One region of the Ornithinimicrobium pratense genome, then DNA from elsewhere that is predicted to be linked to it. Evidence: predicted binding sites of a transcription regulator. Region 1 holds the regulator's gene; the other holds the start of a gene.
What was found. Region 1 encodes Rex, which represses fermentation and respiration genes when NADH is low (regulators of the CRP and FNR family bind a similar motif). Its sites were predicted from a motif close to CTTGTGAANNNNTTCACAAG; they were not measured.

Region 1 (4,380 bases):
TCCGGTACGGCCGCTGGGAGGACGGCTACCAGCCCGAGGACCCCGTCGACTCGGCGATCATGGCCACGCGCCGTGCCATCTTCCCCGGCTGGGGCCTGGATCCGTACCTCGACTAGAACGCCGCGACACCCCCGTCTCACCCAACTCATTGGTCACGTTCGGCGTGTCAGGCTGGACATTTCTAGGGCAACGACTTTCGCAAGCACCACATCTGCCCCTATGGTTAGGCCCGACAACCAGAGAGTCGGGCAGCGACCGGAGGGGAAGCCGAGTTCGCACGCCCGCGCTCATGAAGAGACGGGATTCGTCCTATGGCAGATGAGCGACAGCTCGCCGAGATGACGTTTATGACCGTGGCCGAGGTGGCCGCCGTGATGCGTGTATCCAAGATGACGGTGTACCGACTGGTGCACTCTGGAGAGCTTCCCGCCGTGCGCGTGGGCCGCTCGTTCCGGGTCCCGGAGCAGGCGGTGCACGACTACCTCCAGGACTCCTACCACGGCACCGCCTGAGGGCCGTGACCACTAGCCGATCCCTGCCCCCGCACCGTGGCGGTTGGGCGGGCGCGTTTGGGCGGGTCTGTCCCGCCGCGTTAGGCTGATCCAATCCGTTGTGCGCACCGACCCCCGTCGAGAGCGCATGCACCACGACCGACGAACGAAGGACGGCCTATGGGCTCTGTGATCAAGAAGCGCCGCAAGCGCATGGCGAAGAAGAAGCACCGCAAACTGCTGCGCAAGACGCGTCACCAGCGTCGCAACAAGAAGTGACCCAGGTCCGGTCGCCGCTGGGCGGCCGGCCTGTCGCAGAGGCATGGCGCCCCACCCGCCCGGGTCGGGCGCCATCGTCGTGCCCGGGGTGCTCGGGTGCCTAGGCCGGGTGAGGGGTCGGGTGAGGCGGGATGGGCAGGAACAGGCTCGGGCGGTAGGCCGGGCCCAGCAGGAGGAGGGTGGATGTGGGAACGGCTCCGGCGGCGGCGCCCTGAGGCGCGGCGCGCGCCCGAGGTGGTCGTCGTGACCCGCACCGGCTGCCACCTCTGCGAGGAGATGCTGGCAATGGTGGGGGCAGAGCTCGGTCCCGAGGCCCGTCCCGGCACCCTCGACCTGGACGCCGCCCTGGCCGCCGGGCAGATCACCGCTGAGCAGCACAAGCGGTGGACGACCCTAGTGCCGGTGCTGCTGGTCGACGGCCGCGAGGTGGCCCACTACCGCGTGCAGCCGGGGCAGGTGGCAGCGCTCCGGGACCGCAGTGCCGGGGGCCCTGAATCCCGCCGATCCCGCCGTTTTGGAGGTTGAGGGGATCCGACCATAGAGTGAGGGGGTCCGCGTCGCCGTCGTGCAGGGGTCTGATATAAGCCCCTCCCGGTCGACGCCGTCCAATGAGAGGAGCCGGTGCCGCCGTGATGGCCGAGTCCACCCGACGGGGGGTGCCGGAAGCCACCGTCGGACGACTCCCGGGCTATCTCCAAGCGCTCTCTGCCCTCGCTGACCAGGGCCGACGCTCCGTGTCCAGCGACGAGCTCGCTGCCCTGGCCGGTGCCCGGTCTGCCCAGGTGCGCAAGGACCTGTCCCACCTCGGCTCCTACGGGGTTCGCGGCGTCGGCTACGACGTCGCCCGGCTCTTGGAGCAGATCTCGGCCGAGCTGGGGCTCTCCCAGGACTGGCCCGTCGTGATCGTGGGGATGGGCAACCTCGGCCGCGCGCTGGCCGCATACGGCGGTCTGGCGACCCGCGGCTTCCGGGTGGTCGCCGTGGCCGACCGTGACCCAGCCGTGGTCGGCACCACGGTGGAGGGTATGCGGGTCTGCCGCCTGGAGGACTTCGACCCGCTCACCACCCCGGTCGCGGTCGGCGTCATCACCACCCCGGGGGACCAGGCCCAGGCCGTCGCCGACCAACTGGTCGCGCTCGGGGTGCGCTCCATCCTCAGCTTCGCGCCGGGGGTACTCACCGTGCCCGCGGACGTCGACGTGCGCGCCGTCGACCTCGGCACCGAGCTGCAGATCCTGGCCTTCCACCAGCACCAGCGTTCGCTGACGGCCGCCGAGGCCGAGACGGGGGTGGTCTCGTGAGCGTCCTGGTCGTCGGCATCTCCCACCACAGCGCACCCTTCGACCTGCTCGAGCGGGTCGCGCTCGACACCCAGGGCGCCGACCAGCTGGCCCGGCAGGTGCACTCCGCCGGTCACGTCGAGGAGGCGATGGTGCTGGCGACCTGCAACCGCCTCGAGGTGGTGGTGGAGGCCAGCACCTTCCACGGCGCGGTGACCGAGATCGGTGAGCTGCTGTGCGGGCTGAGCGGGCTGGACCACGACCAGTTGGCGCCGCACCTGTACGTCCACCATGACGAGCGCGCGGTGGCCCACCTGTTCACCCTCGCCTGCGGCCTGGACTCGATGGCGGTCGGGGAGAGCCAGATCCTGGGTCAGCTCCGCTCGGCGCTGGCCGCCGCACAGCGGGACTCCCGCCTGGGCCCGGCGCTCAACCCGCTGCTGCAGAAGGCACTGCGGGTCGGCAAGCGGGCCCACGCCGAGACCTCGATCGACGCGGTGTCCCGCTCCTTGGTGACGCTCGGACTGGAGCGGGCCAGGCGAGTCCTGGGCGACCTGACGCAGGTGCGGGCTGTCGTGCTGGGCGCCGGGGCCATGTCCGGTCTTGCCGTCGCCACCCTGGTCCGGGACGGCATCACTGACGTCACCGTGGTCAACCGGACCGGCCCCACCGCCCGGCGGCTCGCCGAGCGGCACGGGGTGCGTGCGGCCGGCTGGGAGGAGATGGCAGCCAGGGCCGGCTCTGCGGACCTGCTCATCACCACGACCGGCGCGGTGGGCCAGGTGCTCGACGCCGCGGCCCTGGCCCAGGCCCGGCTGGACGCCGGGCGCACCGGGGCGCCCCAGGTCGTCCTCGACCTGGCCCTGCCCCGTGACATCGACCCCGAGGTGGGGCAGCTGTCCGGCGTGCACCTGTGGGGCCTGGCCGAGTTGCAGGTGGAGGCCGAGCACATCCAGCCCACCGCCCAGGATGCGCAGGAGCGGGACGCGCTGGCCGCGGTGAACGACCTGGTCACCGCCGAGGTGGCCGACTACCTGACCGAGCGACGGGCCGCCCGGATCGCCCCCACCCTGGCTGCGCTGCGCTCCAGCGCCGCCAAGGTCGTGGATAGCGAGATGACCCGCCTGGACCAGCGGCTGCCGCACCTGCCCGATGACGAGCGCGCCGAGGTCCGACGCACGGTCCAACGGGTCGTGGACAAGCTGCTGCACACACCTAGCGTGCGGGCCCGGCAGCTGCAGTCGGCCGAGACCAGCGGCGTCGGCGACTACGCCCATGCCCTGCGTGAGCTGTTCGACCTCGACCCGCACGACATCGCGGTGGTCTCCTCGCCGCCGCCGACCGGCCAGGGAGGTGCTGGATGACCGGGCGACCGCTACGCCTCGGCACCCGCGCCAGCGCCTTGGCCACGAGCCAGTCCGACTGGGTGGCCGAGCGGCTGCGCGCCGCGGGCTACCAGGTGGAGCTGGTGCACGTGCGCACCGAGGGTGACGTCTCCCGGGCCAGCCTGCAGGAGATCGGTGGCACAGGGGTCTTCGCCTCGGCGTTACGCGACGCCCTGCGTCGTGGGGAGGTCGACCTGGCAGTGCACTCCCTGAAGGACCTTCCGACCGCGCCCGAGGCTGGCCTGACGATCGCCGCCGTCCCCGAGCGGGAGGACCCGCGGGACGTTCTCGTCGCCCGCGACGGTCTCACCCTGGCCGAGCTGCCGACAGGCGCCGTCATCGGCACCGGGTCCCCCCGCCGGGCGGCTCAGCTCGCGCTGGCTCGCCCCGACGTGCAGGTCCGCGACATCCGCGGCAACGTCGGCACCCGGATCGACCTGGTCCGCCATGGCGAGCTCGACGCGGTGGTCCTGGCCCGCGCCGGTCTGGCCCGCCTGGACCGGCTCGCGGACGCCACGGACACCCTTGAGCTGGACGTCATGCTGCCCGCGCCCGGCCAGGCTGCCCTCGCGGTCGAGTGCCGCGAGGCCGACCACGAGCTCGTCGCGCTGCTGGAGCGGACTCTCGAGCACGCCCCCACCCGGGCCGCCGTGACCGCCGAACGGGCCGTGCTGGCCGCCCTCGAAGCGGGCTGCACCGCCCCGATCGCCGCCCTGGCCACCCCGGTCAGCGCGGCCCCCCACCCCTCGGACGCCGCCGACGGCGCGCTGTCCCTCCATGTCTTCGTGGCGCTGCAGGACCTCACGCAGCGACACGAGGCGACCGGAACCGACCCGGTCGCCCTGGGCCACGAGGTGGCCCAGCAGCTGTTGACCGAGCAGTTGATGACCCGTCCCGACCCCGCCGGCCTCGAGGCCGACCGCAGCCGCCCGGCGGCTGTCCGCG
Region 2 (4,380 bases), 1.3 Mb from region 1:
CGACGACACCGACCCGCACGACCCGTGGTGGGCCCTGTTGGCCGAACGGGTGACCGAGGGGCTGGAGGCGGCCGGGTTGCCACCCTGCGGCGGCGACATCATGGCTTCCAACCCGCGGTGGCGGATGACGGTGTCGCAGTGGCGCTCTCAGTTTGCCCGCTGGAGCCACGAGCCCGAGCCCAATGCGGTCCTGTGGGCGGCGATCTTCTACGACATGCGGTGCGTCTTCGGCGAGCCGGCCCTGGTGGAGGGGTTGCGGGAGGAAGTCGTCCCGATGGGCGGGCGCTCGGACCTGCTCGTGGCCTACCTCGCCGGGCAGGCGTCCCGGATGCGCCCGCCGATCGGCTTCTTCCGCGGCTTCGTGCTCGAGGACGCCGGAGAGCACCGGGACACGCTGGACATCAAGAGGGGTGTCACGGCCGTGGTCCAGCTGGCGCGGGTGCACGCGGTGCGGGCGGGGTCGAGGGCGCTCGGGACGAGGCTCCGGCTGGAGGCCGCCGCGGCCGGGGGCGGGTTGTCGGCCCAGACCGCGACCGACCTGGCCGACGCCTTTGAGCTCATGTCCTACCTGCGGGTGCGGCACCAGGCCCGCCAGGTCCGGGCGGGGCAGCGTCCGGACAACCATCTCAACCCCGAGGACCTGGGCAGCCTGGACCGGCGGCACCTGCGCGACGCCTTCCAGATCGTCCGTTCCGCGCAGCAGGCTCTGGGCGCCCGTCTGCCGCGGGTGGGCTGATGAGCTGGTGGGGACGTCTGCGGCCGGGGGCCGGGAGCCCGTGGTCCCGCCCGGCACCCCACTGGCCGATCTGGCTGCCGCGGCGGTGGTGCCTGCGGACACGCCGCTGGAGCGGGTCGAGCTGCTCGCGATCGACCTTGAGACGACCGGGCTGGACCCACGCAAGGACGAGGTGTTGTCGGTAGGGATGGTGGTGGTCCGGGGCGGTCAGGTGCACCTGGGCACGGCCCGCCACCTGCCGGTGCGGCCCCGCGGGCAGGTCGGCGACTCCGCCGTCGTGCACGGGCTCACCGACGACGCACTGGCCCAGGCACCCACGATGGAGCAGGTGCTGCCCGAGGTGCTGGCCGCCCTCCTCCATGAGACCCCCGTGCCGGGGGTCCCCCAGGATGCCCCCCCACCGCGCAGGGTGCTGCTGGCCCACTTCGCCGAGGTCGAGGCAACCTTCCTGGCGGCGGCCTGCCGCCAGGTCTACGGCACGGCGGTGGGGATGCCGGTGGTGGACACCCTGCAGATCGCCCGGCGCCTGCTGCGCGCCCAGCACCACGAGCTGCAGGCCGGCACGGTCCGGCTCGACGCCTGCCGGCGCCGGCACGGGCTGCCGCGCTACCGGGCTCACTCGGCGCTGACGGACGCCGTGGCCTGCGCCGAGCTGTTCCTGGCCCAGACGGCGGCGCTGGAGCAGGTGCGCGGGCGTGCCCTGATCCTGCGGGACGTGCTGGAGCGGAGGCTGCGGTAGGCACCACGGCCGCGAACTCACCTACAGCCGGCTCGTCATCCGTGAGCGGGGCAGGAACCGGGGTGCGCGCGGTAGCACCGAGCCCGATTTGGCGCAGGGGGTCTGCCCTAATCTGGAGAAGGTGGGCCTATGCCGGGCCCGAGGGGCAGCGGGCCTAGACTTGCTGAGTTCGTGAAAGTTGTCACAAGCGAAGGTGTCAGTGCGCATCGTGAGTGAGCAGGTCGAGACCGCCGACGTCATCGTTGTCGGCGCAGGCCCCGGTGGTTCGGCCACTGCCGCATACCTGGCGCAGCACGGGCTGGACGTCCTGCTGCTGGAGAAGGCCACCTTCCCCCGCGACAAGATCTGCGGCGACGGCCTGACCCCGCGCGCGGTCCGCGAGCTGATCAACCTCGGGGTCCCGACCCGCCCGGAGGACGGGTGGCACCGCACCCGAGGGCTGCGCATCGTCGGCGGCGGGGTCCGGATGGAGCTGGACTGGCCAGGGAACGAGACCTTCCCGCCCTTCGGCCTGGTCCGCACCCGGATGGACCTGGACGAGACCCTGGCCCGGCACGCGGAGCGCCGGGGCGCACGGCTGCTGCAGGGGATGAACGTCTCGGGCCCGATCCTCGACCACCGCGACCACATCGTCGGTGTCACCGCCAAGGTGATGGGGCCGAACGGCCGCGCCACGGGAGCGACCCGTGAGTTCCGGGCGCGTGTCGTGGTCGCTGCGGACGGCAACTCCAGCAGGCTCTCGCTGGCGATGGACCGGCCCAAGCGGGACGACCGGCCGATGGGTGTGGCGGTGCGCAGCTACTTCAGCACCCCCCGCCACGACGACGGGTATCTGGAGTCCTGGCTGGAGCTGTGGACGCAGGACGAGGCCGGCGCCCGCCACCTCATGCCCGGCTACGGCTGGATCTTCCCGCTCGGCGACGGGACCGCCAACGTCGGGCTGGGCATCCTCGACACCTTCAAGGACTTCGGCAACTTCGACTCGCGCGAGGTCATGCGCCGCTGGGTGGCCGAGATGCCGGAGGACTGGGGCTTTTCCGAAGAGACCCGGCTGGCGCCGATCCGCGGGGCTGCCCTGCCGATGTGCTTCAACCGCCAGCCTCTCTACGACCGCGGTCTGCTGCTCGTGGGCGACGCCGGCGGCATGGTCAACCCGTTCAACGGCGAGGGCATCGCCGAGGCGATGGAGGCTGGCCGCTACGGCGCCGAGATCATCGCCTCCGCCCTGGCCCGCGCCACGCCGGGGGAGACCGAGGCCGTGCTGCGCTCCTATCCCAAGGTGATGAAGGACGCGCTCGGCGGCTACTTCATGCTCGGCAAGCAGTTCGCCACCCTGATCGGCCACCCCGAGGTGATGCGTCTGGCGGTCCGCTACGGCCTGCCCCGCAAGGCCCTGATGCGGCTGCTGATCAAGATCATGGCCAACCTGCCGCAGGAGCGCGGCGGCCGGCTGGATGACCGCGTGATCAACGCGCTGAGCCGGATGACCCCTGCGGCATGAACGGCCAGCCTGAGCCTAGGATGGTCGTGCGCCCGACCCTGAAACTGGTGTTCCCCACGCCGAGCACGTCCCGAAAGGAGTCCTGGCAATGATGGACTACCACCCCTATGTGCCGGTCCTCTTCTTCCTGGCCTTCGGCCTGCTCTTCGCCTTCGGCTCGGTCTTCGGCGGAGGCCTGCTGGGCAGGGTCAGCTACAACCGGGCCAAGGCCGAGGCCTACGAGTGCGGTATCCAGCCCACGCCCCAGGCACACCAGGGCGGCCGGGTGCCGGTCAAGTTCTACCTGACCGCGATGCTGTTCATCGTCTTCGACGTAGAGGTGCTCTTCCTCTACCCCTTCGCGGTGGCCTTCGAGCAGGTGGGGCTGTTCTCGGTGCTGGCGATGCTGCTGTTCCTCGTCGTCGTGTCCGTCCCGTTCGTCTACGAGTGGAGCAGGGGGGGCCTGGAATGGGACTGACCCTGCAGACCACCGACCGCTTGCTGAAAGAGGTGTGACCCATGGGTCTTGAGGACAAGATTCCCGGTGGCTTCATGTTGTCCACCGTCGAAGGGCTGGCCGGTCACCTGCGCCAGCACTCCGTGTGGCCGGCGACCTTCGGGCTGGCCTGCTGCGCCATCGAGATGATGGCGGTCGGCACGCCCGACTACGACATCGCCCGGTTCGGTATGGAGCGCTTCGCAGCCACCCCCCGCCAGGCCGACCTGATGATCGTGGCCGGCCGGGTGTCGCAGAAGATGGCCCCGGTCGTGCGGCAGGTCTACGACCAGATGCCGAACCCCAAGTGGGTCATCGCGATGGGGGTGTGCGCCAGCTCCGGCGGGATGTTCAACAACTACGCGATCGTCCAGGGCGTGGACCACATCGTCCCGGTGGATGTCTATCTACCCGGCTGCCCCCCGCGCCCGGAGATGCTGCTGAACGCGGTCCTGGAGCTGCACAAGCAGATCCGCGAGTTCAAGTTCGGAGTCCACCGCGAGCAGGCCGCCCGCGCCGCCGAGGCCGCAGCGCTACGGGCCACGCCGACGCACGAGATGAAGGGGTTGCTGGCGTGACGAGCACCGGACCGGAGACCCCCGACAAGGCCCCACCCGCGCACGAGACCACGCGCGACCCCGTCGCCCAGCCTCCTCGCACCGAGGAGCAGCTCGTCAGCACCACGGACGCACAGGGGTCCGGTGGCGGCGCGGTGGCGGCCCGGCGGGGCACGCCGGGCGAGCCCGTGCAGGTGGCACGACGGAAGGGTTTGTTTGGCAGCTCCGTGGGCAACGACACCTCGGGGTACGGCCACCTGGAGGTGCCGATCCTGTTCCCGGGGGAGGCCGAGCGACCCTACGGCTCCTACTTCGACGAGGTGGTCGACGCGCTCGAGACCGCAGCGCCGGAGGCGTTCGCGGCGGGAGTGG

Region 2: a site for Rex is predicted at 1,644-1,663, ahead of FY030_RS12455 (geranylgeranyl reductase family protein). Genes of this name have one in related genera too.

The regions. Positions count from the first base shown of each region.
Region 1 is NZ_CP044427.1:417,677-422,056, forward strand. It holds gene FY030_RS01895 (acetoin utilization protein AcuC) at 1-116, shown strand, start outside; gene FY030_RS01900 (helix-turn-helix domain-containing protein) at 312-512, shown strand; gene FY030_RS01905 (30S ribosomal protein bS22) at 672-770, shown strand; gene FY030_RS01910 (glutaredoxin family protein) at 954-1,295, shown strand; gene FY030_RS01915 (redox-sensing transcriptional repressor Rex) at 1,403-2,071, shown strand; gene FY030_RS01920 (glutamyl-tRNA reductase) at 2,068-3,414, shown strand; gene hemC (hydroxymethylbilane synthase) at 3,411-4,380, shown strand, end outside.
Region 2 is NZ_CP044427.1:2,697,621-2,702,000, reverse strand. It holds gene FY030_RS12465 (putative nucleotidyltransferase substrate binding domain-containing protein) at 1-736, shown strand, start outside; gene FY030_RS12460 (exonuclease domain-containing protein) at 744-1,475, shown strand; gene FY030_RS12455 (geranylgeranyl reductase family protein) at 1,684-2,976, shown strand; gene FY030_RS12450 (NADH-quinone oxidoreductase subunit A) at 3,068-3,433, shown strand; gene FY030_RS12445 (NuoB/complex I 20 kDa subunit family protein) at 3,475-4,029, shown strand; gene FY030_RS12440 (NADH-quinone oxidoreductase subunit C) at 4,164-4,380, shown strand, end outside.